Regions from separate parts of the Agrobacterium sp. NPDC090283 genome, predicted to be linked through region 2. Evidence: predicted binding sites of a transcription regulator. Region 2 holds the regulator's gene; the other holds the start of a gene.

Region 1 (16,132 bases), on a different contig from region 2:
CCGCCTCATCCGCACCGGCGGCGCGGGCAAGATCGACAAGCTGGCTGGCGCGATCAAGAAGTTTGGAAGAATCTATTTCTGAGGACATGAGTTGGCCTTTCATTCCTGTTCCATTTATTGTGCCAGCAACCCCGCATCAAGGGCGAAACGCCGCTTTCTCCATCGGTAAGGCTTTTCGCCACCCTATTCGAAAGTCCGCCCGCATGACCGAGCACGACGCTCTCTTTTCCGAACCACTGCTGCTTCTGGCCGGCGCGGTCATCGCGGCCTCGGTTTTCCGCAAGCTCGGGCTCGGCACCGTGCTGGGTTATCTGGTGGCGGGCATCGTCATCGGCCCGTTCCTGCATCTCGTCACCGATGCGAAGGACATCTTCAACGTCTCGGAACTGGGCGTCGTTTTCCTGCTCTTCATCATCGGGCTGGAACTGAAGCCGTCGCGCATCTGGCAGATGCGGCGCGATATTTTAGGGCTCGGGCTGGCGCAGGTGCTGGTAACGGGCAGTGTGCTGGCGGCGATTGCCTGGTGGGCGGGGCTGATCGACTGGCGCGGCAGCCTTGTCGCCGGTTTCGGGCTTGCGCTTTCCTCCACCGCCTTTGCGCTGCAAATCCTTGCCGATGACGGCGACATGAATACGCGGCACGGCAACCGGTCCTTCTCGATCCTGCTGTTTCAGGATCTCGCCATCGTGCCGCTGCTTGCCCTCGTCACCATTCTTTCCAACCGCCCGGATGTGCCGACGGATTCCATGGTGTCCGATCTTGTCGCCTCCGTCGTCGCGGTGGCGGGCATGGTGCTGGCCGGGCGTTATCTTCTGACGCCGATGTTCCAGATCATCGCCCGCACGGGTGCTCGTGAGGTGATGATCGCCGCCGCCCTCTTCGTCGTCATCGGCGCCGCCGCCATCATGGAGGCGGTGGGCTTGTCGATGGGCATGGGCGCGCTGCTCGCGGGGCTGATGCTGTCGGAATCCTCTTACCGGCATGAGCTGGAAGCCGATATCGAGCCGTTTCGCGGGCTACTGCTGGCGCTGTTCTTCATGGCTGTCGGCATGTCGCTGCATGTCAATATCGTCTATGAGCACATCGTCCTCATCCTGATCGCCGTGCCTGTCATGATGGCGGTGAAGGCGGCGCTGATCTATGGCCTCTGCCGTATCGCCGGCTCGTCGCGTTATGCATCGAGCCGTATCGCGCTGCTTCTGGCGCAGGGCGGCGAGTTCGGCTTTGTGCTCTTCACGACGGCGGCCGCCTCCGGCATGTTTCCGCAGGCAACCGCCTCGATCCTCGTTGCCGTCGTCACGCTTTCCATGGCGCTGACGCCGCTGCTGGCCGTGGTTTCGCGCCGGCTGATGGCGGAAGATGCGGAAGAGGACAAGCTGGAAGAGGATTTCGACGGGGCGGGCGCGGATGTGCTGATGATCGGCTTTTCCCGCTTCGGTCAGATCGCCTCGCAGATCCTTCTGGCCGGCGGGCGCGACGTGACCGTCATCGACAGCTCCGCCGACCGCGTCCGTCAGGCCGCCCGTTTCGGCTTCCGCATCTTTTTCGGCGATGGCACCCGCAAGGACGTGCTGATCGCCGCCGGTATAGAACGGGCCGATCTCGTGGCGGTCTGCACCCATAAAAAGGAAATCACCGACCGTATCATCGACATGATCCAGTCGGAATTTCCAAGCGTGCGCATCTATGCCCGCTCCTATGACCGCGTACATTCCCTCGACCTCCGGAAAAAGGGCGTGGAATATGAAATCCGCGAGACGCTGGAATCCGGCCTCCTGTTCGGCAGGCGGATCCTTGAGGGCCTGGATATGGATGGCGAAAGGGCGCTGGCGATTGCCGACGATATCCGCGAACGCGACGAGGAGCGGTTGGAGCTTCAAGCCGTCGAAGGCCTCGCGGCCGGACGGCAGATGCTGCACAACAAGCCGGTGCGCGAAGTGAAGCCGGAACCGCTGATGAAGCCGAAGACCAAGGCGGAGAAGTGGGAGGAGGAAGAGGATGCGGAGGACAGCGAGACGGAAGTTTCGCTGTAGTTCAAGGAAGTGGCTGGGAAAGTACCACTTGTTTCTTCTCCCCGCCGGGGAGAAGTCCGCGGCAGCGGGATGAGGGGGCAAGGGTGCGGTCTATCGCTGGCGTTGCCCCCTCATCCGACCCTTCGGGCCACCTTCTCCCCCTTGGGGAGAAGAAAGGGGCGGTACCCACGCTTTCCCGGCGAATATTCAAGGATGTAACGCTCAGGCCTCGACACCCTGCCCGCGGTGAAACAGCTCCACCTGCATGTCGATCTGCCGTTTCAGATCCTCCTTGATGCCGGCCGACGCGTTCAGCACTTCCTCGGACTTCAGGAAGTCGAGCACACCGAAACGGTGCACTGGCGGGCGCAGGAAGATGTGCGGCGGGCGCAGCCTCAGCTTCAGGGCGATTGCCGCCTGCATCATAAGCTGGCTGGCGCCGAACAGGCTGTCCAGCCGGTTCGGCATGGTGGTGCCGTCACCTTCCGGGCCGCCGACGACATCGACGCCGATGACGATATCGGCATGATCCAGCAGATGCTCATAGGGCACCGGATTAAAAATGCCGCCGTCGATCATGATGCGGCCATCGATACGCACCGGCATGAACAGTGCCGGAATGGCGGCGGATGCCGCCAGCGCCTGAATGATCTCGCCGCTTTCCACCAACACTTCGGTCTGGGCGTAATAATCCGTGGTTATGACTTTGAGCGGAATGGCGAGCTCCGAAAACTCCTTCGGCAGAGCCTGCGGCATCAAGGCGTGCAGGATGAGTTCGAGGTTGAACTGGCCTAAACGAAAACCGTCCACCGCATGGCGCATCGATGCCGGGCCGAGGCTCCAGAGCCGGTTGGCGACCGAACCCTTCCGCCCCATGAGCTCAAGCGTATATTCACGGATTTCGCGGCCGGTCATGCCGGCCGCCATGCCCGCGCCGATGATGGAGCCGATGGAAGAACCGGAAATCACCACGGGCCGGATGCCGAGTTCGTCCAGCGCCTCGATGACGTTGATGTGGCAGATGCCGCGTGCGCCGCCGCCGCCGAGCGCCAGTCCGAAAGTCGGCTCGTGGCCAACAGTGCCGTCACCATCGAGAATTTCTTCCCCGGCGCGGACGATCGTGATGCTTTCGTTTACACCCTGCTCCATGCGAATACCCAAATTCTCTCCACGGCAAAGACTCTGCCTATTCGGCAAACAAGACAAGACCGTGGCGTGACGGGAAGCTGTTCCCGTTAGAGCATTTTCGCTTTTCCTCGAATCGAGAAAACACTCTAACTCTTTGTTCTGTTGCATTTCCGGATGGAAACCGGGCTCCAGTTTTGCTGGAAATGCCTTAGGGCTCGTAGCGGTAGAAATGCATTTTCGTGTCGCCGAAGATGCGGCTTTCGAGCGGTTTGAAGATCGGATCGACCTTCACCATGACATCGCCACGCTCTTCCAGGATGGCGAGCGCGCCGGGGTTCAGCCAGCCGCCGCCATGCGCTGCCGCGAAAGCCTTCTCGCCATGACCATGGCCATAGGGCGGATCGGCGAAGAGAAGATCGAAGGGCTCGATATTGTTGACCCCGCCGAGCTTGGTGGCATCACGACGCAAAATGCGGGCGCGGCCATGCAGACCCAGCGCATCGATATTTTCCCAAAGCAGCCCCCTGCCCTCGACGCCGTTTTCGACGAAGAGCGCCACGCGACAGCCACGCGACAGGGCTTCCAGCCCCACCGCGCCGGTTCCGGCAAAAACGTCCAGCACACGCGTACCGTCAAGACTTTCCGGATAGGCGTGGCTCAGGATGTTGAAGAGGCTTTCCCGCGTCCTGTCGATGGTCGGACGAATGGAATTCGATTTCGGCGCGGCCAGTGTCCGGCCGCGGAACTCACCGCCTACGATCCGCATTACGTGTCATTCCCCTGCCTCCAGAAGGTTTGCCACCCGGGCCTTTGCCGCCCGGCTTGCCGCCGCCGGGGCCACTGCCGCCGGGGCCTTTGCCCTTGCCCGAAAAACCCGAACGCTCGCCGGATTTACCGAAGGACGGTTTGCCCGATGCGGGCCTGCCGCCGGGTTTTGCACCTCTCGGCTTGTCGCCGAAAGGCCGGTCGCCGCGCGGACGGTCACCATCTTCACGCGGACGATCGCGGAACGGCCGATCTCCAGACGGCTTTTCGCCACGAGCGGTGCGATCTCCGAAGGCCCTTTCGCCACGCGGACGGTCGCTGCGCGGGCGATCGCCCTCTTCGCGGGGCCGGTCACGGAACGGGCGGTCGCCGAAAGGTTTTTCACCGCGCGCAGGGCGATCACCGAAGCTCTTTGCGCCGCGTGCAGGGCGCTCGCCACGGGGCCGGTCGCCGTCTTCACGCGGGCGATCCCCGAAAGGCCGATCGCCGAAAGATTTTCCGCCGCGTCCACCGCGATCGCCAAAGCTCTTTTCGCCGCGGCCAGGACGGTCACCGCGTCCGCGGCCACCTTCTTCTTCACGGGGGGAGTCCGAACGAATCCACTCGCCTTCGGCGTCAGCATGCCGCACGACGTTACGACGCGCTTCATCCTGGGCGGACGGCTTCTTGAACAGGCTTTCGGCTTCAGCGCGGGCAGACGACTTGCGTTCCTTGCCGTCGCGGGTGGGCTTTGCACCGGGCGCCATCCAGACATTGGCGGTGCGGCTGGTGCCGGCGGGCTGGCGGGGGCGACGGTCATCGCCCTCTTCGTCATTGCGGCCCTTGCCACCGAATTTTCCTGCAGGCTTGGCACCGAACTTGCCGGCGGGCTTGTCGCCACGCTTGGTGTCGAGGCGTCCGAGCGCTTTTTCGCGGCGGTCTTCCGGCTTGCCGGCAGCCTTTTCAAAACGCGGCCTGCCTTCCGGCGCGTCGCTCTTTGCCCATTCGGACTTGGCGCGCTTGGCCGGCGCTTCTTCCTCATCCTCGACAGATGTGTTGTAGATCGGCGCATCGAAATTGGCGCCGGCCTCTTCGATCAGGCGCGGGCCGAGCTGGTCGCGCAGCATGCGGCCGCGCACTTCCAGCACCTTGCCCTCGGGCAGATCGCCCAGCTGGAAAGGACCATAGGAAATGCGGATCAGGCGGTTAACCTCAAGACCAAGTGCGCCGAGCACGTTCTTGATCTCACGGTTCTTGCCTTCGCGCAGACCTATGCTGATCCAGACATTGTGGCCCTGGGTGCGGTCGAGCGTTGCATCGATCGCGCCGTAAAGCACGCCGTCGACGGCAATGCCTTCCTTCAGCTTGTCGAGTGCGGCCTGATCGACCTCGCCATGGGCGCGCACGCGGTAACGGCGCAGCCAGCCGGTGGTCGGCAGTTCCAGCACGCGGGAAAGGCCGCCATCATTGGTGAGCAGCAGCAGGCCTTCGGTATTGATATCGAGGCGGCCGATGGACAGAACGCGCGGCAATTCACCCGGCAGATTGTCGAAAACCGTCGGACGGCCTTCCGGGTCGGAATTGGTCGTCACCAGACCGGCGGGCTTGTGGTAGAGCCACAGGCGCGTGCGCTCGGCGCCGCGAATCGGCATGCCGTCGACTTCGATCTTGTCGGACAGCGTGGCGTTCACCACCGGCGTATCCAGCTTGACGCCGTTCAGCGACACGCGGCCTTCCATGATCATGCGCTCGACATCGCGGCGCGAGGCCACACCTGCGCGCGCCATGATTTTCGAGATACGTTCCGGTTTACCGCCGCCAACGACCTCTGCCGCGGGGGCAACCTTGGCTTCCACCGGTTTCTTTTCGCGCTCCGCGGCGGGTTTACCCGGGCCTTTCGGCTTCCTGTCGCGGCTAAATGTCTTGCCGCCGTCGCGCTTCGGCTTGTCTTTAAAAGTCATTTGCTGTTTGCCTGTTGTTTGGGCTGTCCTATCAGGTCCAAGCACAAGGGTTAAGAGGAAATTGAAACGCAATGGCCGAAAGGACGCATTTCATGGAACTGGCGCTTGTCGAAGCCCGTGCCGCGGCTGAGCGGCAGGAGGTTCCGATCGGCGCGGTACTGGTTCTGGACGGCCGCGTCATCGCCCGTTCCGGCAACCGCACCCGTGAATTGAACGATGTGACGGCTCACGCCGAAATCGCCGTGATCCGCATGGCCTGCGAAGCGCTGGAGCAGGAACGCCTGCCCGGCGCCGATCTCTACGTGACACTGGAACCCTGCACCATGTGCGCGGCGGCGATTTCATTCGCCCGTATCCGCCGGCTCTATTACGGCGCGGAAGACCCGAAGGGCGGCGCGGTGCATAATGGCGTGCGCTTTTTCAGCCAGCCGACCTGCCACCATGCGCCGGACGTCTATTCCGGGCTGGCGGAAAGCGAAAGCGCTGAAATCCTGCGGCAATTTTTCCGCGAGAAACGTCTCGACGATTGAGCGGCCGACGGGAGGCCCAATTTTTCCCGCAGGCCATCAGCCCTTTGTTTACTGGAAGGGGTTCCACCAGCTCTTGCCGGTGTTTGCCACGGCCGCTTCTTTCTTGCGGCGCTTTTCCTTCTTCTGCTCCGGCTCGCCGAGATCGGTCAGCTGGTCCTGCGGGACGCTGCGATATTCAACCGGCGGGTCGGTGAGGAACTTGCGCTGGGCGTTGACGACGGAACCACCCTGGGCATCGGCCTTCGCCTTGCGGAAGGCTTCCCATTTCTGACTTTCGGTCATCTGGCCGGCCGTGCCGTTGCCGGCAAGCAGCGGCGAGCGGTAATGCGGGTTGTTCTTGTTGGCATCCGCCTCTTCACGCAGGCGTTCGCGGGTTTCTTCCGGCGATTCGACCCATTGCGGATTGTTTTCGCGGCTTGCCATGTTCCGCTGCGGCTCGGCCAGCTGTTCGGCCCGGGTCTGGGCGGGAACGACGAGGCCCGGACGCGGGCTGTATTTCAGGTTGCGCTTTTCCTGGTCATTGCCGGTGATCGAGGTCGCATTGCCGAGATCGTCGACAAGCTGCTCAGCCGCCGTCTTGCCTGTACCATAGGTCGGGCTGGTGCAGGCACCGAGCAGCACGCCTATCGTCGTGACGCCAACAACCGTGCGAAACATGCCCAAACCCTGCGCATTACCCTGCATCGTCTTCATTGAAACCCTTCCAGCCGTCCGTCCCACTTCGCCAGACATCGTCTTTCGGCAGGCGGCAGCCCGCATTGCCGTGCAAATCCGGCCATTTTCAGGCAGGTGTACCGGATGAAGAGGCAAAGCGCAATTCATCCGGTCATTTTCATCGCGCATCGGCCCGAAACCCGGAATCGGGTTTCGACAGGAACGATGCGCAGCTTCGGATCATCCGAGGGCTGCAAGCTCGCGCAGCGCGGCCGCATCGCGGGCGGAAACCTCCGGATAGGCCGGATCGGAGCCGACATCGGTGGTGATGCGCCAGGAACGGGCGCATTTTGCGCCTTCCGCCAGCTTCTGCTCGACCACAACCTTTGCTACCTCCGGCAAACGGAAGCCATCGGCCGGGCCTTCATCACCCACCACTGTTATGGCCGAGGTGATGCAGATTTCCGCGAAATCCTGACCCTTCAGCGCCGCCAGCAGATCGGCATCGGCGATGTGGACGACCGGAGCAGCTTCCAGCGAGGAACCGATGCGCTTTTCACGGCGCTCGACTTCCAGCGCGCCGGTGACGACGGTGCGGACCTTGCGGATTTTTTCCCACTTCGCTTCCAGCGCATCGTTTTTCCATTCCGCCGGGATTTCCAGGAACTGGACGAGATGCACCGATTCCGCATCCGGATAACGCGACAGCCACGCTTCCTCTGTCGTGAAGGGCAGCATCGGCGCCAGCCACGAGACGAGGCAATCGAAGAGTTTGGCGATAACCGACAGGGCCGCCCGGCGCTTCAGCGACGACGGCGCGTCGCAATAAAGCGTGTCCTTGCGGATGTCGAAATAGAAGGCCGAAAGCTCGACATTGGCGAAATCCACCAGCGCGCGGGCGATCTTCTTGAACTCGAAACCGTCATAACCTTCGCGCACGACGCCATCCAGTTCGGAGAGGCGGTGCAGCACCAGCTTTTCCAGCTCCGGCAAATCGTCATAGGCGATCTCCTCGCCCTTGTAATGGGCAAGGGTGCCGAGCATCCAGCGGATGGTGTTGCGCAGCTTGCGATAGGCATCGACATTGGTCTGGATGATGGCCTTGCCGAGGCGCTGGTCATCCCAATAGTCCGTCGTCATGACCCACAGGCGCAGGATATCCGCACCGGCGTCCTTCATGACTTCCTGCGGGGAAACCACGTTGCCCTTGGACTTCGACATCTTCTCGCCCTTCTCATCCATGGTGAAACCATGGGTGACAACGGCGTTATAGGGCGCACGCCCACGCGTCGCGCAGCTTTCCAGCAGCGACGAGTGGAACCAGCCGCGATGCTGGTCGGAGCCTTCGAGATAGACATCCGCCGGCCATTTCATGTCCGGGCGGTCTTCCAGCGTGAAGGTGTGGGTGCAGCCGCTGTCGAACCAGACGTCGAGAATGTCCATGACCTGCTGCCAACGGGCATGGTCGTGGTCGTTGCCGAGGAAACGTTCCTTGGCGCCTTCGGCAAACCATGCATCCGCGCCTTCGGCCTCGAAGGCCTCGAGGATGCGGGCGTTGACGGCCTCATCGACCAGAACCTCGCCCTTCTCATCGGCGAAGACGGCGATCGGCACGCCCCAGCTGCGCTGGCGCGACAGGACCCAGTCGGGCCGGCCTTCGATCATGGCGCGCAGGCGGTTCTGGCCGGAAGCCGGGACGAAGCGCGTCTGATCGATGGCATCAAGCGAACGCGAACGCAGCGTCGTACCGTCGCCCAGTTCCTTGTCCATATAGACGAACCATTGCGGCGTGTTGCGGAAGATGACCGGCTTCTTGGAGCGCCAGCTATGCGGATAGCTGTGCTTCAGGCGGCCACGGGCAAACAGGTTATTGGCAGCGATCAGCGCCTTGATGACACGGTCGTTGGCATCGCCCTTTTTGCCGTTATCGTCCATGACGCGGGCAGCGCCGCCTTCGGCGGATGGGCCGAAACCGGGGGCGTCTTCGGTGTAGAAACCGTCATCGCCAACCGGGAACGGGATGGCCGACGAAACGCCGCGCGCTTCCAGCTCACGCTGATGCGCGGTCCAGACGTCAAAGTCCTCACGGCCATGGCTCGGCGCGGTGTGCACGAAACCCGTACCGGCATCGTCGGTGACGTGATCGCCATTGAGAAGCGGAACCGGGAAGTCATAGCCGAGCGACGCCAAAGGATGGGCGCAGGTGATGGCGGCCAGTTCCTCGGTTTTCACGTCGCGAACGAGCTTGAAGGTCAGCTTCGCCTTGGCTGCGGCCTCATCGGCGAGCTTCTTGGCGAAGATCAACCTTTCGCCGGGCTGCGGACCGAAATCGTTCTGTGCGCTTTCCACTTCGTACAGGCCATACTCAACGCGCGAAGAAAATGCGATGGCGCGGTTGCCAGGGATGGTCCACGGCGTGGTCGTCCAGATGACAATGGACGCACCGTTAAAATCGACTTCTGGCCCCACAGTCGGAACCTTCCCGCCTCTAGGAACAAGGGCGTCATAAAAAGTCGGGATGACCGGGAATTTCACCCAGATCATGTCGCTCTCGACATCGGCATATTCGACTTCGGCTTCCGCCAGCGCCGTACGCTCGACGACCGACCACATGATGGGCTTCGAGCCGCGATAAAGCTGGCCGGTGCGGGCGATCTTCAGCAACTCGCCGGCGATGCGGGCTTCCGCGTGGAAGTTCATCGTCGTATAGGGGTTTTCAAAGTCGCCCTCGATGCCGAGGCGCTTGAACTCCTCCGACTGGATGGCGATCCAGCCGCTCGCGAATTCACGGCATTCCTTGCGGAATTCGTTGACCGGGATGTCGTCCTTGTTCATCCCCTTCTGGCGATATTTTTCCTCGATCTTCCATTCGATCGGCAGGCCGTGGCAGTCCCAGCCCGGCACGTAATTGGCATCGTAACCGCGCATCTGGAACGAGCGGGTGATGACGTCTTTCAGGATCTTGTTCAGCGCGTGGCCGATGTGGATGTTGCCGTTGGCATAGGGCGGGCCGTCATGCAGCACGAATTTCTCGCGGCCGGCGGCGGAGGCGCGCAGGCGCTTGTAAAGGCCCATTTCCTGCCAGCGCTTCACCGTTTCCGGTTCCTTCTGCGGCAGGCCGGCGCGCATCGGAAAATCCGTCTGCGGCAGATAGAGGGTGGAGGAGTAATCCAGTTTTTCTGCGGTGTCGCTCATAATCGTACCGTTGTTGCGCGCCGTGTCGGTCGCGCCGTCTCAATTTCAAAGAGGGCAAATACGGAAAGCGCCATGACCAAAGTCATGACAAGCGCCAAAATCCCGGACCTTCCGGCTCGTCAGAGCGGGCGGAAGGCCGGGCCAATAATTCGGCCAATCTGAGTTTTAAACATCAACCGGTATTGGGACATGGCCGGTTGTTTATGCGGTTTTCCGGCAAAAAGGAAGAGAAAAGCGACGGCACTACCGGCCGGAATAAGGGCTGACCGGCCTTACCCGGTCAGAACGCGATCCTCGCATCCAGTTCGCTGAGCGGACGCACACCCGCGAGCATCGCCCTCGCCTCTTCTTCATCGCGCCTGATCTGGGCGACGAGCGGATCGAGACCGTCGAATTTCAGTTCATCGCGCAGGTGCCCGAAGAAAGAGACCGAACAGACCTCGCCATAGAGATCGCCGGAAAAATCGAAGACGAATGTTTCGAGCAGCGCCGCGCCGTTTTCGGTGACGGTCGGGCGGTAACCGAAGCTTGCCACGCCATCGCGGATCGAACCGTCCGGGCGGCGGAACCGCACGGCGTAGATGCCGGCCTTCAACTCCGTCTCCGGCGCCAGCGCCATGTTGGCGGTGGGATAACCCAGCGTACGACCGAGCTTCTGGCCGCCGATGACCTCGCTTTCCACCGTGAAGCGATAACCGAGCAGGCCTGCGGCGCCCGCCACATCGCCTTCGCACAAAAGCGAGCGGATGCGGCTGGAAGAGACGACGTCCGAGCCCTCGTCGCGGAAGGCATCCACCAGCGTCACGTCAAAACCGTGGCGTTTGCCGGCCTCCATCAGGAATGCCGGGCCGCCTTCGCGGCCCTTGCCGAAATGGAAATCGAAGCCGGTGACGACAGCGCTGGCATGAAGCCAGTCAACCAGAATGGACTGGACGAATTCCTCGGCCGAGCGCTGCGAAAATTCCCGGTCGAAGGGATATTCGATGACGGAGCGGAAACCGATGGCCTCGAGAATGCGCGCCTTCAAAGGCGCGGGCGTGAGGCGAAAGACCGGCGTATCGGGACGGAAGATGGAACGGGGATGCGGCTCGAAGGTCAGCACCAGCGCGGGAACGCCGCGGGCTTCCGCCAGTTCCAGGGCACGGTCCAGAACCGCGCGATGGCCGCGATGCACGCCATCGAAATTGCCGATGGCGATGACGCCGCCGCGAAGAGCTTCCGGCAGCGGCTCCTTTTTTTCATTGCGGTGAAAGACGGTCATGGCAATCGATCCATTCCTGCGCCAGCTATTCCTCAGGCGAGATGTCCTCAGGCAAGGCGGGGCATCCACCAGCCGGGAGCAGCACCCTGACCCTTCAGATAGGCGTTGAGAAGCGCCTCGTCCGTCTGGCCGTTCAGCGTATATTCGGCGGCGTGAATGCCGCCGCTGATATAAAGAAGGTTGAGACCGCTCGCAATCGCGCCCTTCACATCCGTCGGCATGCCGTCGCCGATGGCGAGTACGCGATCCTTGGCGAAAGCGCCGCGTACCTCTTTGGCCGCCGCAAGGCAGGCCTCATAGATCGGCGCATGCGGCTTGCCGGCAATGCGGACTTCGCCGCCGAGCTGTTCGTAATAGGCGGCCATGGCGCCGGCGCAGGGAATGATGCGCTCGCCGCGCTCCACCACCAGATCGGGATTGGCGCAGATCATCGGCACGTTGCGGGCAATGAAGCCCTTGAGCATTTCGGTATAATCCTCGGGCGTTTCCGTCTCGTCGTCAAAAAAGCCGGTGCAGACCACGGATTGCGCTTCCGCCTCGCCGACGCGCTCGACATCGAGGCCGTCAAGCAGCGGCATGTCCCGCTCCGGGCCGAGCAGGAAGACTTTTTTCGGGCCTTCCGCGATCAGGCCGCGGGTGACGTCGCCGGATGTGATGATCCGGTCATAGGCCTCGTCAGGCACGCCGAGAACGCGCAGCTGGGCGATGACGCCGGGAGCGGGGCGCGGCGAATTGGTGATGAGCACCACCGTCCTGCCGGCCTTGCGCGCTTCGTGCAGCGCAATCGACGCATCCGGAAAGGCGCTGACGCCATTGTGCAGCACGCCCCAGACATCCGAAAGAATAACGTCGAACCCATCAGTGATTTCGCCGAGGGTGAGAATGCGATGGGCCATGAGATGCTTTCCGGCTGCGAGAAGAGGGTGAGCGTCACATCGCAAAGCGGGACGCCGATGGCAAGGAAAAAAGCGGTGCAGATGTGCGTTCCGCTCCGCCCGAAAATAACGAGCCGCGAAAGATGTGGCTTCATCGCGCCCCACGTTGTTGACTGACGTCACGGCGCCTTCGACGTCATCCTCGGGCCTGTCCCGAGGATCTGCAACCTATTGATTTTATTCGATGTGGATAGATCCTCGGGACAAGCCCGAGGATGACGGCAGCGACCTTTTCTGATGCTGTCACTTCCCTCACACCTGGTTTGGCCGTATCCGCCCGCCCCTCGGAAATTTCTGTCATGGAACGCTGATAACCATAAGCCATGAAATTTTTCAGACAGGGCGTTCTTGACTCCGGCAGAAGCCCTCCTTATCTCGGTTCCGCTGGCACTCGATGAACGCGAGTGCTAACACCCATCAGGCGAGTTCCAAAAGCTCGCGCAGTCATTTGATCGAGGGATTAGGCAATGACAAGCACCAATTTCCGCCCGCTTCACGATCGCGTCGTCGTTCGTCGCGTTGAGTCCGAAGAAAAGACCAAGGGCGGTATCATCATTCCCGATACCGCCAAGGAAAAGCCGCAGGAAGGCGAAATCGTCGCCGTCGGTTCCGGCGCACGTGACGAGGCCGGCAAGGTCGTCGCTCTCGACGTCAAGGTTGGCGATCGCGTTCTGTTCGGCAAGTGGTCGGGCACCGAAGTCAAGCTCAACGGCGAAGACCTTCTGATCATGAAGGAAGCCGACATCATGGGCATCATCGGCTGATTTCGGCCGACCCATCGTTTCCTTAAATTTCAAGCCGGACCCGGTCCGGCCGTTCGAAACCAGGAGTTTTGAAAATGGCAGCCAAAGAAGTAAAATTCGGCCGCACAGCGCGCGAAAAGATGCTCAAGGGCGTCGACGTTCTTGCTGATGCAGTAAAGGTCACCCTCGGCCCGAAGGGTCGTAACGTCGTTATCGACAAGTCCTTCGGCGCTCCGCGCATCACCAAGGACGGCGTTTCCGTCGCCAAGGAAATCGAACTGGAAGACAAGTTCGAGAACATGGGCGCACAGCTCGTTCGCGAAGTTGCCTCCAAGACCAACGACATCGCCGGTGACGGCACCACCACCGCGACCGTTCTGGCCCAGGCCATCGTTCGCGAAGGTTCCAAGGCAGTTGCTGCCGGCATGAACCCGATGGACCTGAAGCGCGGCATCGATCTGGCCGTTGCTGAAGTTGTCAAGGACCTTCAGGCCAAGGCCAAGAAGATCAACACGTCTGAAGAAGTTGCGCAGGTCGGCACGATCTCCGCAAACGGCGAGCGTCAGATCGGTCTCGACATTGCTGAAGCAATGCAGAAGGTCGGCAACGAAGGCGTCATCACCGTCGAAGAAGCCAAGACCGCTGAAACCGAACTCGAAGTCGTCGAAGGCATGCAGTTCGACCGCGGCTACCTGTCGCCCTACTTCGTGACCAACCCGGAAAAGATGGTTGCGGACCTCGAAGACGCCTACATCCTTCTGCACGAAAAGAAGCTCTCGAACCTCCAGGCCATGCTGCCGGTTCTCGAAGCTGTCGTTCAGACCGGCAAGCCGCTCGTCATCATCGCTGAAGACGTAGAAGGCGAAGCTCTTGCAACGCTCGTCGTCAACAAGCTGCGTGGCGGCCTCAAGATCGCTGCCGTCAAGGCTCCGGGCTTCGGCGACCGCCGCAAGGCCATGCTGGAAGACATCGCCATCCTGACCGGTGGTACCGTCATTTCCGAAGACCTCGGCATCAAGCTCGAAAACGTGACCCTCGACATGCTCGGCAAGTCGAAGAAGGTTTCGATCTCCAAGGAAAACACCACGATCGTTGACGGCGCCGGCCAGAAGTCCGACATCGAAGGCCGCGTTGCCCAGATCAAGGCCCAGATCGAAGAAACCACTTCCGACTACGACCGCGAAAAGCTGCAGGAACGTCTTGCCAAGCTCGCTGGCGGCGTTGCCGTTATCCGCGTTGGCGGTTCGACGGAAGTCGAAGTCAAGGAAAAGAAGGACCGCATCGACGACGCTCTCAACGCGACGCGCGCTGCCGTTCAGGAAGGCATCGTACCGGGCGGCGGCGTTGCCCTGCTGCGTTCGTCCACGAAGATCACCGCAAAGGGTGAAAACGACGATCAGGAAGCCGGTATCAACATCATCCGCCGCGCCCTGCAGGCTCTGGTTCGCCAGATCGCAGACAACGCAGGTGACGAAGCTTCCATCGTTGTCGGCAAGATCCTCGAGAAGAACGAAGACAACTACGGCTACAACGCCCAGACCGGCGAATATGGCGACCTGATCCAGCTCGGCATCGTCGACCCGGTCAAGGTTGTCCGCACGGCTCTGCAGAACGCAGCTTCGGTTGCTTCGCTGCTGATCACCACCGAAGCCATGATCGCCGAGCTTCCGAAGAAGGACGCTCCGATGCCGGCAATGCCGGGCGGCGGCATGGGCGGCATGGACTTCTAATCAGTCCTGTCACTGGAATGAGGAAAGGGCGGTCTTCGGATCGCCCTTTTTCTTTGCCGCCCATGCCTTTCGAGTGGCCCGGTGTCGCAAGCGCGCCAGACGGGCGGCATGGACTTCCAATCAGTCCTGTCACTGGAATGAGGAAAGGGCGGTCTTCGGATCGCCCTTTTTTTGTTGCCGCCTATGCGTGATTGACGAAGGGTACGCATTTTATCGACATTTTGGCGATAGATACCTCAAGAAATCAACAGGTTGCATAATCCTGAAGGCGAAAACCGATCTGTTCAAAATATTGTCCCGTTTTGAGACGTTTATGATTTTATCCGGCTATTTTTCCCGCCCCATGCAATAATGGAACATTCCCTGAGCGAATCACCACCCCGTACGGGGCCGATTTTCACTCGGGCCGGCTTATAAGTGCGCTATTTAGTTGTGATTTCTCCATCGCCTCGCGATTTTGAAGAGGAAATACATAATATTTTTGATTTTCTCACTGGCTGGTTGTTGTAGGTAGGGGAAAATAAACTATAAGTCAGCGCCCATAAGGGTTCCGCGACGGAACGGTGAGCATTGAAGGGGTTTCGATGCTCGTCAAACACGTTCGACTGCGGATGGCGGCAAAGGTTCAACCTGGCAGCGGCGCTTGAAATGGCGGCGCTGGCACGTGTTCATGCGGGGGCGCGATTTGTTCGAAATATCAAGACGCAACGATGCTTTACCTGCGGCAGCGACGGCCACGCCCGATCCCCGGACCCTGTCGCATTTCTTCATTTCGGAGGAATGGAGCAGCGATCTTTCGAGTGGTGTCATCCGGCTCGGCGAACACGCGTCATTCATGCACGGCCTGCCGCCGGGCGAGTGCGGATTGCTGAGCCTTGTCCGCTGTTACGACCGCGCGGACCATGCGCGCGTGCTGGAACTTTTCGAGCAGGTCTCCACCGCCCCCTCACGCTTCTGTTTTTCCACCGGCCTCTCCATCTTGCCGGCAATGCGGCAGCCGGTCATCTGCATGGGTGAATCTGCCGGCTTCGAAGACGGCCAGCAAGGGCAGATAACCGGGCTTTTCCTGTTTCCGCGTTTGGAAGATATTCGCTTCGCCGCCTAGACATCATCAGACAGCACCGATGATCGTTCACAAAGCGAAGACAATTTGTCTTCTATTGTTCATCTTTATGAGGGAATGATTTTCAGTCATTGCTATCTCCAGACTTTGCCTCGCAGCTCAACCGGCGACACGCC
Region 2 (16,132 bases):
CAATCCGCCAGAAAGTCAGCTTGCGGCGCAACCGCCTGCGATCCGCTATCGCCATATTGTCCATAGAAACCTCTGTCATCCGCTCTTGCGCTTCAGGCCATATGGTTCTTCTAACGCGAAGCCGCAAGGAAACAATAAGGAAACCAGAATTACGATAAAATTCGCATTTCCCTTGCACCTCTCCAGACAAAAACCATATTGGCAGGACAAAGCACTCGTGCCAAACACATTTAGATAGATACACAAGCTTCGATTGCGCGCCAGAATGGCGCCGGGGAAGCATTCCGGACCCACTCTTATGCTCGAAAGACTCCGCGAACCCGCGCCAGCATTTTCGCTGCCCAATGACCAGAACGGCGCCTATGACACCGCGCTGAGGCATTCTGCGCGCGTGAAGCGGCTCAAAATCATTCTGCCGCTCAGCGCGGCGATCATTTCGCTCGCCTTCATCGCTGTTTCCGTCATCCGAACCTGGGCGCCCGACGAGGTCTCGCTTGAAAGCGCGCGAATTGAAGACGGCAAGATTGTGATGGAAAAACCTGCCGTTGCCGGCCGCAACGAGAAGGGGATCGATTATTCCATGAACGCCGACCGTGCGTTGCAGGACATCGCCAACCCCAATCTCATGACGCTTGAGAAAGTTCTGGCGGCAGTGCCTGTCAATGACAGCGTCGCGCAGGTGATCGCCCAGGAAGGCATTTTCGACCGGGCGACCAACACGCTGAAGATGACCGCACCTTTTGACATCAATCTCAGCAATGGCATACAAGCGAAGTTCCAGTCTGCGGATGTCGATCTGAAGGCCGGAAAAATGAGCAGCAAAGAGCCGGTTTCAATCAAAACAAACGACGGCTCGATTGTTGCGCAATCGATTGACATCGCCGATAATGGCAAGACAATTACATTTTCGGGGCAGGTACGGGCACGTATCGCTGCATCCAATATCAAGAATGAAGGCAAGTGAGAGCCCGGTCCAGATGATGCAAATTTCCCGTCCCATTTCCCTTGGCAAATCCGCAGGCCGTGCAGCCGCAGGTCTTGTGTTTTCTTGTCTTGCAACTGTGGCTTTCGCCCAGAACACCACCAGCAACATGCAGGGCGTCAAGCTCTCCGGCGACCAGCCGATCGCGATTGAAAGCGATCAGCTCGAGATTCGCGATCAGGAGCGCAAGGCCTATTTCACCGGTAATGTGAAGGTTGTGCAGGGTACGACCACCCTTCAGGCCGGCAAGATGACGGTGAACTACAAGGGCGAAGGTTCCTCGCTCACCAGTGGCGACGCCAATATCGAAAAAATCTTCGTCGACAATAATGTCTACCTGACGTCCGAGACCCAGAAGGCGACGGCCGATCACGGCGAATTCGACATGGCGGCGCAGACCTTCATTCTCACCGGCAAGCAGGTTGTGCTGTCCGAGGGCACGAATGTCTTCACCGGCTGCAAGCTCACCGTTCTGATGAATACGGGGCAGGCCAAGCTCGAAAGCTGCGGCGGCCCTGTCCGGATCATGCTCGATCCGAAATCGCAGAAAAAACAGTAGTCTTTCCTCGTGAAGATACCCTCGATCTCAAAGATATTCGGCGGCGGGCGCAGCCGATCCGCGGACGCGGCCTCGCCGGCGGACAAGACCCCCTATCAGGGCACGCTGATCGCGCATGGCCTGACGAAGACGTATAATACCCGTCGTGTCGTCAATGGCGTCTCGCTGGTCGTACGCCGTGGAGAAGCCGTTGGGCTGCTTGGCCCGAACGGCGCCGGCAAGACCACCTGTTTTTACATGATCACGGGGCTGGTGCCCGTCGATACCGGCAAGATCGCCATCAACGGCAATGATGTGACGACCATGCCGATGTACAGGCGTGCCCGTCTCGGCGTCGGCTACCTGCCGCAGGAAGCTTCGATTTTCCGCGGACTGACGGTTGAGGAAAACATCCGCGCCGTGCTGGAAGTACATGAGCCGGACGCAGCCAAGCGCAACCGCAAGCTCGATGAGCTTCTGGAAGAGTTCCACATCGCGCAGCTGCGCAAATCGCCTGCCGTGGCGCTTTCGGGTGGCGAGCGGCGTCGTCTGGAAATTGCGCGCGCGCTGGCGACCGATCCGACGTTCATGCTGCTGGATGAACCCTTCGCGGGCGTCGATCCGATTTCGGTCAGCGATATTCAGAATCTTGTCAGGCACCTGACGGCGCGTGGCATTGGCGTTCTCGTAACTGACCATAATGTCCGTGAAACGCTCGGCCTCATCGACCGCGCCTATATCATCCATGCCGGCGAAGTGCTGACGCATGGACGTCCTGACGACATCGTCAACAATCCGGACGTACGCCGTCTCTATCTCGGCAATAATTTCAGCCTTTGAAGTATAGGGCGCGAAAGATTCTTCATCGCGCCCCACCCTGACGCTTGACCAAACAAGATAAAAAAGCAATTTTTGGGCCAAGTTCTGCCGTCTCAGCAAAATTTCTGGAAAATCAGGCGGCAGAGAAGCTTTAAGGGGAGTTTCGCGTCCGCCATGGCATTGTCTGCCAGCCTTTTGCTGCGTCAAAACCAGTCTCTCGTGATGACACCGCAACTGATGCAGTCCATCCAGCTGCTTCAGATGACGCATTTCGAGCTGACGCAGTTCATCGCGCAGGAGGTGGAGCGTAACCCGTTGCTGGAAATTGCGGCAAACGATGGCGATTTGAGCAGCGATGCCCCGGTGGAGACGGAGAGTTTCGGCGACGCGGATGGCGAAGGCTCGGAAAGATCCGCCACGGTGACGTCCGACAGCGACGACTGGTATGGCGACCGCGCCGCAAATCTCGGCGAGCAACTGGACACCAGCTTCGAAAACGTCTTTCCGGATGATGGCGAGCCGAGAAAAGCCGATGCGCCCGAACTGGCCGGCCAATGGAAATCCATGCCGGGACAGGAGTCGGGGGAAAGCTACGATCTCGACGACTTCGTCGCGGCCAGACAGAGCCTTAGCGATCATCTCTATCAGCAACTGCCGCTCGCCATATCCGCAGCCGAGGACAGGATGATTGCCGATGCGCTGATCGGCCAGCTCGATGAGACCGGTTATATCGCCGCCGATGCCGTCGACGACGTCGCCGAACGGCTGGGTGCGGCCCCATCGGTGGTCGAGCACGTTCTGAAGACGCTTCAGGGTTTTGATCCGCCGGGCATCTTTTCCCGTTCCTTGAGCGAATGTCTGGCGATCCAGCTCGCGCAGAAGGACCGGCTCGACCCGGCCATGCGGGTTTTTGTCGATAATCTCGAGCTTCTGGCGAAACGCGATTTCGCCTCCTTAAAAAAACTCTGCGGCGTCGATGAGGAAGACCTTCTCGACATGCTGGCGGAAATCCGCACGCTCAACCCACGCCCTGGTGCCGGTTACGACTCGATGGTTTCGGAAACCATCGTCCCTGACATCATCGTCCGCCCCTCCTCCGCCGGTGGCTGGCTGGTGGAGATCAATCCCGACACCCTGCCGCGCGTGCTCATCAACCAGAGCTACTTTGCGGAGGTTTCAAAACACAAGGCGCGTGCAGGAGAGGATCAGGATTTTCTGTCCGAATGCATGCAGACGGCCCATTGGCTGACCCGCAGCCTCGACCAGCGCGCCCGGACGATCATGAAGGTGGCGAGCGAAATCGTGCGCCAGCAGGATGCCTTCCTCGTCAACGGCGTTGATCAATTGCGCCCGCTGAACCTGAAGACGGTGGCCGACGCCATCAAGATGCATGAATCCACCGTCAGCCGGGTGACGTCGAAGAAATACATGCTGACGCCGCGGGGGCTGTTCGAGCTCAAATATTTCTTCAGCGTGTCGATCAGCGCCGTTGAAGGCGGCGACAGCCATTCGGCGGAAGCGGTGCGCCACCGCATCAAGGCCATGATCGCGCAGGAGGCCGCCGAGGCGGTCCTTTCGGACGACGATATCGTCGACAATCTGAAAAAGGGCGGCATCGATATCGCCCGCCGCACCGTCGCCAAATATCGCGAGGCGATGAACATTCCCTCTTCCGTTCAGAGGCGCCGGGAAAAGAAGGCACTGGCCAAGCTTTCCGCCTTCTGAGCAATGAACCCGATCACGTTTATAGCGGTTTTTTGCCGCACCATTGACTCTTGCCACGCCAAGGGCTAGAAGCCCGCCGCACACGTAAGCAAGGTCATTTGTAACGGATTCACCTCCACCGTCCATGGGCGTAAAATTCGAATGAGGGCTTTTTAAGGTCTTCGAAACGCTTGGATGCGCGCGCGGCTTGACGTAAGCTGGTACTCGCAAATCACTACAAAAAGGAAAATTTCCATGAGTGTGCGTGTATCTGGTAAACATATGGAGATCGGTGAATCTTTCCGTCAGCGGATCGAGGACAATATAGGTCTGGCAGTTACCAAATACTTCGATGGGGGGTATTCAGGCCAGGTAACCGTGGAGAAGTCCGGATCGCGTTTTGCCGCCGATTGCAAGCTGCATCTCGATACGGGCGTTGTATTGCATGCGGCGGGTCAGGCGAATGATCCGCAAGCCAGCTTCGACGCTGCCGCAGAGCGGATCGAGAAGCGCCTGCGTCGTTACAAGCGCAAGCTCAAGGACCACCACAATGGTTCGAATGGCGTGTCGCAGGAAATCGCCTATACGGTGATGGATGCTATTCCCGATGAGGACCACGAGGTCCCCGAGGACTACGCACCCACCATTGTGGCGGAGAGTTCGAAACAGATTAAAACCATGTCAGTCGCCAGCGCCGTGATGGCGCTCGACATGACCGACGAGCCGGTTCTGCTGTTCCGCAGCCCCGGCAAGGAATATCTCAACATCGTCTATCGGCGTCATGACGGCAATATTGGCTGGATCGACGCGGAAACGATCAAGAGCTGAACAGTCTGACAAGACGTGGGAGGCAGGGCGCAAAAGCGCATCTGCCTCCTGCATCGTCTCGATGGCATGAAGGAAAAAGAGAATGGCGTTGGCAGATTTGCTGCAACAAGATGCGATTATTCCCGCCCTCAAGGTGAATTCCAAAAAGCAGTTGCTTCAGGAGCTGGCCGCAAAGGCAGCCAGAATTACCGGAGTCTCGGAACGGGAAGTTTTCGACGTCATCCTCCAGCGTGAGAAACTCGGCTCCACCGGTGTGGGCCATGGCATTGCCATTCCGCATGGCAAGCTCAACAGCATTCATCAGATCACCGGTGTTTTCGCGCGCCTTGAAACGCCGGTCGATTTCGAAGCCCTGGACGACCAGCCGGTCGATCTGGTTTTCCTGCTGCTCGCGCCAGAAGGCGCCGGCGCGGATCACCTGAAGGCGCTGTCGCGCATTGCGCGGGCGCTACGCGACCCCGAGCTGGTGGCCAAGCTGCGCGCCACCGATTCCGACACCGCAATCTACGCTTTCCTCAATCAGGAGCAGGCGACGGCGGCTTGATCGCGGTGTAACTCCCTTCAGTTTAACGGCAATAAAAAACGCGCCCGGAAGGCGCGTTTTTTATGTCGTAGGGATAGATGCGTCACGCATCCTTTTCATTGAGAGACGATGTGCCCGGCTCGGCCGATGCCGCGGTCTCCGCCTTCGGGCCGCCCTTGGCTACACCGACCATGGCGGGACGCAGAACGCGGTCACCAATGGTGAAGCCGGCCTGAACCACCTGCAGCACGGTATTGTTGGGAACCGCCGTGTTCGGAATTTCAAACATGGCCTGATGGAAATTCGGGTCGAATTTCTGGCCCTCGGCGTCGATCTTCCTCACGCCATGGCGTTCCAGTGTCGACAGCATCGAGCGCTCGGTCATCTCGACACCCTCGATCAGGCCGTTGAGACCGGCTTCGCCATTGGTCTTGAGTTCGTCCGGAATGGCTTCCAGCGCGCGGCGAAGATTATCGGAAACGGCGAGCATGTCGCGCGCGAAACCGGCCAGCGAATAGGCCTTGGCGTCCTTGACATCACGTTCCGTGCGACGGCGAAGATTGTCCATCTCGGCCGCAAGGCGCAGGAATTTGTCGCGCAGATCGGCATTTTCGGCTTTCAGCAGTTCGACCGGATCGGGTTCGGCAGCATCGATCGGCTCTTCCCCGGCAAGCGCGGGTTCGACAAACTCTTCGGCGACGTCCGCGTCAGGTCCGGGCTTTTTTGTATCGTCGGTCATGACGTTCTCCAGATTTGAATGTTGTTGGTTGCGCCCGATATCGAGCTTTGACGGGCAAAAATCAAGGCTTGCGGTGAAAAGCTTGCCGCATTCTCTGACCTTGCAGGTGTGTCCTATCTCTGTTTGCGGGAAAGGCGCGCCATGATCTGCGCGGTGTAATCCACCATCGGCACGATACGGGCATAGTTCAGCCTGGTCGGCCCGATGACACCCACGGCACCCACGACACGATTGTCCTCATCGCGATAGGGCGCGACGATGAGAGAGGAACCGGAGAGCGAAAACAGCTTGTTTTCAGAGCCGATGAAAATCCTGACCCCCGATCCGGTTTCGGCGAGATTGAGGATCTCGATCAGATTTTCCTTGCGCTCGAGATCGTCGAACAGCATGCGTACCCGATCGATATCTTCCTCACCGGCCAGGCCCTCGAGCAGGTTGGAGCGGCCGCGCACGATAAGCCGGCCGAGCTTGCCTTCCTCATTGTCGCCGGCCCATACCGCGAGACCACGTTCCACGAGATCCTGCGCCAGCATGCCGAGTTCCGATTGCAGCTCCGCACGTTGCGTCTGAAACTGACCGCGCAGCTCCTGCAGCGTCTGGCCGGAGAGATGGGCGTTGATGAAATTCGCAGCCTCGGTCAATTGCGAGGAGGAAATGCCTGAAGGCAATTCGATGATGCGGTTTTCGACCTGATTGTGGTCGCCAACCAGCACGGCGAGCGCCTTGGTAGGCTCCAGCCTGATGAATTCGACATGTTTGAGGATGACATCATTCTTGGCCGTCAGCACGAGGCCAGCGCCGCGCGACATGCCTGAAAGCATGCGGCTCGCTTCCGTCAACAAGCCTTCCAGCGATTGTTCGTGGCCGGCGACCGGCCCGATCTGCCGGTCGATAGTCGCTCTTTCCTCCGCCGGCAGATCGCCCACCTGCATGAAGGCATCAACGAAGAAGCGCAGCCCCGTCTGCGTGGGCAGGCGCCCGGCGCTGATATGCGGCGAATAGATGAGACCGAGTTCCTCAAGGTCGCTCATGACGTTGCGGACGGAGGCCGGGGAAAGCGACATCGGTAAAAGCCGCGACAGGCTGCGCGATCCGAGCGGCTCGCCCGTATCGAGATAACCCTCAACGATGCGCCGGAAAATTTCCCGAGACCGTTCATCCAGCAATGATGCCTGATCTTTTGATAGCGGTGCGGAAAAACCCATTTCGTCCGTTCTTTGTCGTTCAAACCAGCTCGCATCAATATAATGCGTTGCAACGCCGCGGCAAAATGGAAATTGGCTTTGCAAAAGCCCGGAGCGCACCTTAGAAGGCAGGAACCAACATGGAGAGTGGATCATATGCGGCCTTCAGGCAGAAAAACCGACCAGATGCGCAAGGTTTCCTTCGAGCGCAATTTCTCGAAACATGCCGAAGGCTCCTGTCTCGTGAAATTCGGCGACACGCATGTGCTCGTCACCGCCAGCCTTGAGGAAAAGACGCCGCCATGGCTGCGCAACAGCGGCAAGGGCTGGGTCACCGCCGAATACGGCATGCTGCCGCGCTCCACCCATGAGCGCATGAAGCGCGAAGCCGCCGCCGGCAAGCAGGGTGGCCGCACCCAGGAAATCCAGCGCCTCATCGGCCGCTCGCTGCGCGCCGTTGTCGACCTTCAGGCACTTGGCGAACGCCAGATCAGCATCGACTGCGATGTCATCCAGGCCGATGGCGGCACCCGCACGGCCTCCATCACCGGCGCATGGATTGCGCTCCACGATTGCCTGAAATGGATGGAAACCCGCAACATGATCAAGGTCGAGAAGGTTCTGAAGGACCATATCGCCGCGATCTCCTGCGGTATCTTCGCCAACCAGCCGGTGATCGATCTCGATTATCTGGAAGACTCTTCCGCCGAAACCGACGCGAATTTCGTCATCACCGGCTCCGGCGGCATCGTCGAGGTGCAGGGAACGGCGGAAGGCGCGCCCTTCTCCGAGGAAGAATTCCTGACGCTGCTCGGTCTTGCCAAGGCCGGATGCAGCGAACTGGTTGCCCTTCAGAAACAGGCGATTGCCTGAGCCGACAGGAAAGTACCATGCGCAAGCTCGATACCAGAACGATCGTCGTCGCCAGCCATAACAAGGGCAAGATCGCCGAAATCGCCGATCTGATCGGGCCTTTCGGTTTCTCCGCCAAATCGGCGGCGGAGCTGAACTTCTCGGAGCCGGATGAGACGGGCACCACCTTCGAGGAAAATGCCGCCATCAAGGCGCTCGCCTCCGCGAAGGCATCGGGTCTTCCGGCTTTGTCCGACGATTCCGGTCTGGTCATCGATGCGCTTGACGGTGCGCCTGGCGTCTATACCGCCAATTGGGCGGAGACGGCCGACGGTACGCGCGATTTCGCCATGGCGATGCAGAAGGTCGAGGATGCGCTGGCCGAGCGTGGCGCATCGAAGCCGGAAGATCGTACCGGTCGCTTCGTCAGCGTGCTGTGCCTGGCCTGGCCGGATGGGCATGTCGAATATTTCCGTGGCGAGGTGGAAGGCACGGTGGTATGGCCGCCGCGCGGAACGAGCGGTTTCGGTTATGATCCCGTCTTTAAACCCGAGGGATACGACACCACATTCGGCGAAATGAGCGCGGATGAAAAACACGGCTGGAAACATGGCGACGCCTTCGCACTGTCGCACCGCGCCCGGGCGTTCAAAAAATTCGTAGAAACCTGCCTGGAGGCATGAACCCGATGGTCGGGGAGCACCAACTTTCTGCCCCCGGCGCATCGCTTCTGCCGGATACGGGCGATCCCGGTTTCGGGATCTATCTGCACTGGCCCTTTTGCGCGGCCAAATGCCCCTATTGCGATTTCAACAGCCATGTCCGCCACCGGCCGGTGGATCAGGAACGGTTTACCGCGGCCTTTCTCCGTGAAATGGAACATATGCGGACGCTGAGCGGCCCGCGCGTGGTCACCAGCATCTTCATGGGCGGCGGCACGCCATCGCTGATGGACCCGCAGACGGTTGGCGCGCTGCTGGATGGCATCTCGCGCTTCTGGCATGTGCCTGATGGCATCGAGATCACCATGGAAGCCAATCCTTCCAGCGTCGAGGCCGAACGGTTTCGCGGTTACCGGGCGGCAGGCGTCAATCGTGTCTCGCTCGGCGTGCAGGCTCTGAACGACCGGGACCTGAAATTCCTCGGCCGCCTGCATGATGTTGCCGACGCCCTGAAAGCCATCCGGCTGGCGCGGGAGATTTTTCCGCGCATGTCCTTCGATCTCATCTATGCCCGTCCGAACCAGACGGTGGCCGAATGGGACGCCGAACTGAAGGAGGCTGTCTCTTATGCTGTCGACCATCTGTCGCTCTATCAGCTGACCATCGAAGAGGGCACGCCCTTTTACGGGCTGCACAAGGCCGGCAAGCTCATCGTGCCGGATGGCGAACACTCGGCCGTGCTCTATGAAGCGACGCAGGAAATCACCGAGCGTTACGGCATGCCGGCCTATGAGGTTTCCAACCACGCCCGGCCGGGCGCCGAAAGCCGCCATAACCTCACCTACTGGCGGTATGGCGATTACGCCGGCATCGGCCCCGGTGCGCATGGACGCCTGACACGTGGCGCTTCCAAGCTCGCCACCGCCACCGAGCGGCACCCCGAGACCTGGCTCGAAACCGTTGAGCGGGAAGGCCATGGCATGGTCGATCAGGAATTGCTCGGTGTCGATGAACAGGCTGATGAATTGCTGCTGATGGGCCTTCGCCTGCGCGAGGGCATCGATCTCGCCCGCTGGAGCGATCTTTCCGGCCGTGACCTCGACCCGGAAAAGGAGGAGTTTCTCCTCCAGCACGGTTTCGTGGAAAGGCTCGGCAATTCCCGCCTGCGCTGCACCCCTTCCGGCATGCTTATTCTTGATGCCGTGGTGGCCGATCTCGCCTGCTGAGGCCAGCGCCACCCGGCTTGAACCCGATAAACGAGAATTCAATAAAAAAGCGGCCCGAAGGCCGCTTTTTTCATGCGTTGTTTTCGTTGATCAGGCGTTTCAGCAGCTCAACCTCGTGGCCGAGCTTCGTATCGCCCGAAATCAGTTCCTCGATCTTGCGCACCGCATGCAGAACCGTGGTGTGATCGCGACCACCGAAACGGCGACCGATCTCCGGGAAGGAGCGCGGCGTCAGCATCTTGGCCAGATACATGGCGATCTGGCGCGGCTTGACGATGACGCGGGTGCGGCGGTTGGACACCAGTTCCTGCCGCGACACATTATAGTGCTTGGCAACGATGCGCTGAATATCCTCGATGCGCACACGCTTTGCCTCACCCGTCCCAACAAGATGCGACAGCAGCTCATCCACGCGGTCCACCGAGAGGTTCGGCTCGAAAGAGCGACGGAACATCAGCTGGTTGAAGGCACCTTCGAGTTCGCGACCGCTTGCCGTTACGCTTTTCGCCACATGGGTGAGGATTTCGTCGGAAATCTCGAAGGACGGATCGTCCTGACGTGCAGAGCCGAGGCGGCGGTTGAGCATTTCATAACGCATGTCGTAATCGGGACCTTCGATCTCGATCGCCATGCCGCCCTGAAGACGGGAACGAACACGCGGATCGAGCGATTCCAGCTCCCAGGGCGCACGGTCAGCCGCAACCACGACCTGCTTGGCGCTGTCGAGCAGCATGTTCAGCAGGTGGCAGAATTCGTGCTGGATCATCTTGCCCTGCAGGAACTGCATGTCGTCGATGACGAGCAGGTCGATATTGCGCAGCGTGTCCTTCAGCGTCAGCGCGTCATTGTCGCGGATCGCAGTCGCGAAACGCCACATGAAATATTCAGCCGTCAGATAGACCACGCGCGGATTGCGCGGGCTGTCGATGGCAGCATTGGCGATTGCCTGCAGCAGATGCGTCTTGCCGAGGCCGACACCCGCATGAATGAACAGCGGGTTGAAGCGCACGGCACCGGCACCGGCTTCGGCGATCGTCTTTGCGGCCGCAAGCGCGACGCGGTTGGACGAGCCTTCGACAAAGGTATCGAAGGTGAAACGTGTGTCGAGCGGCGAACCGAAGAGTGGCCCGGAACCGCCCTGACGCAGGGTCGCCTGCGAAGCCGCAGGCTGCGCGGCAGGTGTCGCGGGCTGCGACGGAATGAAGGACTTGTTACGCGAAGCCGCACCGATCTCCTGAACGGGCTGCGCCCGTTCCTCAGCCTGCGCCGGACGAACCGGGCGGCTCGCCGAGCGGACAAGAATCTCCACCTTCAGCACATCCGGATCCTCGCTCTGGACGAGGTTGGTGATCAGGTCCATGTAACGGTTGTTGATCCAGGACTTCAGAAAGGTCGTCGGAACGGTAAAACGGACGACGCTTTTCGAAACGGAATGGAGTTTGAGCCGTGCGAACCAGCTTGCATAGACCTCCGGACCAACCTGTGCCTTGAGCCGCGCGCTAAAACGTTCAAACAGCGCATCGTGCGTCATTGCCGATTTGTCCCCTGCCGCATCTGAGCAAGCTGCATCACATGCCTTTGGTGCGCGGTCCCCATCAGCCACCGCACCCATCGCCAAATTCAATTGCATATTGCCGCCTTTCAAATTGCCAATCATAGCCTGACGATCAAAGATCGACCGCCAGGGATCCCCCTCGTTTATTTCTGCCCCCAGCGTTCCCCTCGAAAGAACGTCAAAGGCGACTACTCGTTTGCGAGTCGGTTATCCCATTTCCCTCCCCCTCATGGAGAGGCCTGCGACACGCTAAAAACGCTCCTTTCGTTACAACCTTAAGGCGCATTCTTGAGGACAAAAAACTCCAGCCCGTTCCGGAGACCGAAACGGCACAAAAAGCTCCATGACCTGAAAAAACGGACCTCGAAAGACCCGCCAGCAAGAAGGTGAATATCGTCGATACGATCATCGAGATAATCTGTGGACTGAGATCCGCACCCCTTGTTGAAATGCATTTAGGCAGGATCGTGGGGAGAGATCAATGGCGTTTTTTCTGCAAAAACTCAGATCGGCCATTGACTCACAAAGGCCGTTTTGCATCACCGATGAGGTGCGAAGCAGAATCGCTTATGAATCAATGAGATTCAATTTTGGCAATTTTTGAGAGCTGATTTTGGCAAAAAAATAAAAATCTTCTTGACTCAAAACTAGCCGCGACTTCCGTAGAGAAAGCCCTCGAGTTTTCCAGAGACCTCCAACAAGTCATTGTTTTTACTGAAATTTTCCTGTCGTCCATCTGACACGCGTTTGTCACGTTACGGCAGCAATGGTTAACGGGCAGTTAGAATCACAAAAAGCCCGGTCAAAAGACCAGGCTTTTTGAATAATTATTTGTGATTAGCCGGATTAGGCGGAAAGAGCCTTAACGCGCTGCGCGAGACGCGACACCTTGCGGGATGCGGTGTTGCCATGCAGAACGCCGCGGGTAGCTGCGCGCTGAATCTCGGGCTGAGCTGCCTTCAGAGCTTCGGTGGCGATTGCGAGATCGCCGGTAGCGATTGCTTCCTCGACCTTGCGGATGAAGCCGCGAACGCGCGAACGGCGAGCCTTGTTGACTGCGGTACGGCGAGCGATCTTGCGGGTCGCCTTTTTCGCCGAAGTTGTATTGGCCATGTATGCCTCTCTTCGAATTCAAACCAAATTCCGCAACCATAGGATCGGGTCGTTCGAAGACCTCACGTAACCCAAGAATGCGGGAGTAATTTCGGACAAGCCGGATGGCTTTCCTTAACCGTGGGCGGGCATATACCGCTAAAGCGCACCCCCGTCAACGCGCAAAACGCTTAAAAGCGCCGATATTCCGAATCCTTAGCGATTCCGGAAAGCGGGTTTGCGCTTTTCAACGAAGGCGGCCATGCCCTCCTTTTGATCCACTGTCGCAAAGAGCGACTGGAAGGCACGTCTTTCATATCTCAGTCCTTCCGCAAGCGGCACCTCAAAGGAGCGATTGACGCTTTCCTTGGCCATCAGAACGGAAGCACGCGACAACGAGGCAATGCGGGTTGCGGCCTCCACCGCCACCTCCATGAGATCTGCAGCCGGCACGATCCGCGACACGAGGCCGGCGCGCTCGGCTTCCGCCGCATCCATCATACGGCCGGTCAGAACGAGGTCCATGGCCTTCGCCTTGCCCACCGCCCGGGTCAGCCGCTGTGAACCGCCCATTCCGGGAATGACACCGAGGGTGATTTCCGGCTGGCCGAACTTCGCCGTATCCGAAGCGATGATGAAGTCACACATCATCGCCAGTTCACAGCCGCCGCCGAGCGCAAAGCCGGAAACGGCAGCTATGACCGGCTTGCGGGTGGCCGCAACCTCGTCCCAGCCGCCGAGAAAGTCGCCGACATAGGCATCGACAAAATCCAGCCCCTGCATTTCCTTGATGTCAGCGCCTGCGGCAAATGCCTTTTCCGAACCGGTGATGATGATGGCGCCAATGGAATCATCGGCGGAGAATGAAGACAGAATGTGCCGCAGCTCTTTCAGAAGCACCGAATTGAGGGCGTTGAGCGCCTTGGGGCGGTTGAGCGTGATGACGCCCACCTCATCGCGTTTCTCGACCAGTATCATTTCATAGTCCACGGCAATCTCCCCTTCCGGCACTCCGGCTCCGTTACTTCTGGCAGGCGGCGCAATAAAAGGTCGAACGACCGGCCTGCACCACCCTCTCAACCGTACCCCCGCAGCCGGGTGTCCGGCAAGGCTGGCCTTCCTGATCGTAGACCGAAAAGGAATGCTGGAAATAACCGAGCGTTCCATCCGTCTGTATATGGTCGCGCAGGGAGGAGCCGCCGGCAGCGATGGCATCGGCAATCACGTCGCGGATTCTCTCCGTCAGATCGCTGAGCTGCGCTTTGGGCTTGCCGCCTTTCGTCACCAGCGTCCCCGCCGCCCGCAAGGGCGAAAGATGGGCGCGCCACAGCGCCTCGCAGACATAGATATTGCCGAGGCCGGCAATGACCTTCTGGTCCAGAAGCGTGGATTTCAGGGGCTGGCTTTTGCCCTCAAACCGGCTTGCCAGATAATCTGCGCTCAGCGCATTACCCGTCGGCTCCGGTCCAAGCTCCGCGAAAGCGGGGTAAAGATCGAGCTTGTTGCGCTCCACCAGATGCATGAAACCGAAGCGGCGCGGATCGTTATAGATGACGCAGACGCGTTCCTCTCCCTTATCCAGATGAAAGACGACATGGTCATGCTTGCCGTCTTTCGAGCGGGCATAATGAAACGCGCCGGGCGCTTCGCCGCCCTCGCCCTTTTCCGCCTCGATGCGGAACGAGCCGGACATGCCGAGATGGGACACGATCGTCAGCCCGCCCTCCAGCTCGATGAGAAGATATTTCGCCCTGCGCCCGAGCGATATGATCGTCTTTCCCTCAATGAGCCCTGCGAAATCCGCAGGAAACGGAAAACGCAGATCGGGGCGGCCGAGATGGAGCTTGCGGACCCTTGCACCTTCCATGGCGGGTGCGAGGCCGCGTCTGACGGTTTCGACTTCTGGCAATTCTGGCATCTGGCTTATCCGGCAGTTTATCGTTAGGACCATGTGGTCTATACAGTGCACGCGAAATGTCGCGCCCAGGCGATGCGGCAACAGATAGCGTTGCCATGGCGTTTCCGCTATGGTCCGCCACGCAATAAATATGGAGACAGACGATGACCGACGCCCGTACGACCGCCCAAGGCGGCATGGAAACGTCCTATGGCTTTCACAAGGTGGACGAAGGCAAGAAGCAGGGGCTGGTCAACGAAGTCTTCCACAAAGTGGCCAAACGCTACGACATCATGAATGACGTGATGTCGGCCGGCCTGCACCGGCTGTGGAAAGACGCCATGGTCTCTTCGCTTTCGCCACGCAAGGACGCGTCCTATAAGGTTCTGGACGTTGCGGGCGGCACCGGCGATATCGCCTTCCGCATCATCGAAGCGTCCAACCGTCTGGCGCATGCCACCGTTCTCGACATTAACGGCTCGATGCTGGCCGTCGGCGAAGAACGTGCGGCAAAAAAGAAGCTCTCCGACAATCTGACCTTCGTGGAGGCCAATGCCGAGGAACTGCCTTTCGAGGCAAACAGTTTCGATGCCTATACGATCGCATTCGGCATTCGCAACGTGCCGCGCATCGATGTTGCGCTGAAGGAGGCGCACCGTGTGTTGAAGCGTGGCGGACGGCTGCTGGTGCTGGAATTTTCCGAGGTCGAAATGCCGCTACTTGACCGCGTTTATGACGCCTGGTCGTTCAATGCCATTCCGCAATTCGGCAAGATGATCACGGGTGACGCCGAGCCCTATCAATATCTGGTCGAATCGATCCGCAAATTCCCCAATCAGGAAGACTTCGCGACGATGATCCGCTCGGCCGGCTTCTCCCGCGTGACCTATACCAATTACACCGGCGGCATCGCCGCCCTGCATTCCGGCTGGAAGCTCTAAGACCATGGCCGGCAGACGCAGGAGACAAGCATAAGCATGAGTACTTTGGGCGCATATTTCCGCCTCGCAAGGGTTGGCTGGGTTCTCGTGCGCGAAGGCGTCGTGCTGGCCCTGCCGTCCGATGACCTGCCTGCTCCCGCCCAATTATTGAAAGCGGCGCTGAAGCCCTTCGCCCGCAGCAAGGCGAAACGGGCGCAGCGCAGCGACCGGCTGGCCGTGGCTGTCGAGCGGCTTGGGCCTTCTTATGTGAAAATGGGCCAGTTTCTTGCCACCCGTCCGGATGTGGTGGGTGCCGACTTCGCCGACGATCTCGCGAGCCTTCAGGACCGCATGGCCTTTTTCCCGGCGGCCGCGGCGAAGGCCAATATCGAGGGCTCGCTCGGACGGTCGGTGTCCGATCTCTACAGGGAATTCGGCGATCCGATCGCCGCCGCCTCCATCGCCCAGGTGCATCCGGCCATGGTGGATACGCCGAAGGGACCGCGCAAGGTGGCCGTCAAGGTCATTCGCCCCGGCGTGCGCCAGCGTTTCCAGAACGATCTTGAGGCGATGTATCTGATCGCCGACCTGCAGCAGCGTTTCGTCCGCTC

The links. The regulator HrcA, encoded in region 2, represses chaperone genes, less so after heat shock. The targets are predictions, from matches to a motif close to GTTAGCACTCNCNNNNNGNGAGTGCTAAC.
Region 1: the regulator HrcA is predicted to act here: its motif matches at 12,804-12,832, upstream of groES (co-chaperone GroES).

Annotation. Positions count from the first base shown of each region.
Region 1 covers NZ_JBIVYG010000024.1:12,082-28,213, forward strand. The annotation lists gene ACIQUH_RS24990 (TldD/PmbA family protein) at 1-88, opposite strand, end outside; gene ACIQUH_RS24995 (monovalent cation:proton antiporter-2 (CPA2) family protein) at 204-2,033, shown strand; gene ACIQUH_RS25000 (patatin-like phospholipase family protein) at 2,235-3,161, opposite strand; gene rsmD (16S rRNA (guanine(966)-N(2))-methyltransferase RsmD) at 3,349-3,906, opposite strand; gene ACIQUH_RS25010 (pseudouridine synthase) at 3,887-5,845, opposite strand; gene ACIQUH_RS25015 (nucleoside deaminase) at 5,917-6,375, shown strand; gene ACIQUH_RS25020 (hypothetical protein) at 6,424-7,068, opposite strand; gene ileS (isoleucine--tRNA ligase) at 7,270-10,224, opposite strand; gene ACIQUH_RS25030 (bifunctional riboflavin kinase/FAD synthetase) at 10,505-11,485, opposite strand; gene ACIQUH_RS25035 (TIGR01459 family HAD-type hydrolase) at 11,533-12,381, opposite strand; gene groES (co-chaperone GroES) at 12,888-13,184, shown strand; gene groL (chaperonin GroEL) at 13,259-14,893, shown strand; gene ACIQUH_RS25050 (hypothetical protein) at 15,564-15,998, shown strand.
Region 2 covers NZ_JBIVYG010000017.1:83,257-99,388, forward strand. The annotation lists gene sppA (signal peptide peptidase SppA) at 1-64, opposite strand, end outside; gene lptC (LPS export ABC transporter periplasmic protein LptC) at 299-964, shown strand; gene ACIQUH_RS21665 (LptA/OstA family protein) at 978-1,541, shown strand; gene lptB (LPS export ABC transporter ATP-binding protein) at 1,551-2,360, shown strand; gene rpoN (RNA polymerase factor sigma-54) at 2,514-4,064, shown strand; gene hpf (ribosome hibernation-promoting factor, HPF/YfiA family) at 4,299-4,871, shown strand; gene ptsN (PTS IIA-like nitrogen regulatory protein PtsN) at 4,954-5,415, shown strand; gene grpE (nucleotide exchange factor GrpE) at 5,498-6,133, opposite strand; gene hrcA (heat-inducible transcriptional repressor HrcA) at 6,247-7,338, opposite strand; gene rph (ribonuclease PH) at 7,474-8,190, shown strand; gene rdgB (RdgB/HAM1 family non-canonical purine NTP pyrophosphatase) at 8,208-8,852, shown strand; gene hemW (radical SAM family heme chaperone HemW) at 8,858-10,057, shown strand; gene dnaA (chromosomal replication initiator protein DnaA) at 10,128-11,588, opposite strand; gene rpsT (30S ribosomal protein S20) at 12,459-12,725, opposite strand; gene ACIQUH_RS21725 (enoyl-CoA hydratase) at 12,921-13,682, opposite strand; gene mutM (bifunctional DNA-formamidopyrimidine glycosylase/DNA-(apurinic or apyrimidinic site) lyase) at 13,726-14,622, opposite strand; gene ubiE (bifunctional demethylmenaquinone methyltransferase/2-methoxy-6-polyprenyl-1,4-benzoquinol methylase UbiE) at 14,766-15,542, shown strand; gene ubiB (2-polyprenylphenol 6-hydroxylase) at 15,579-16,132, shown strand, end outside.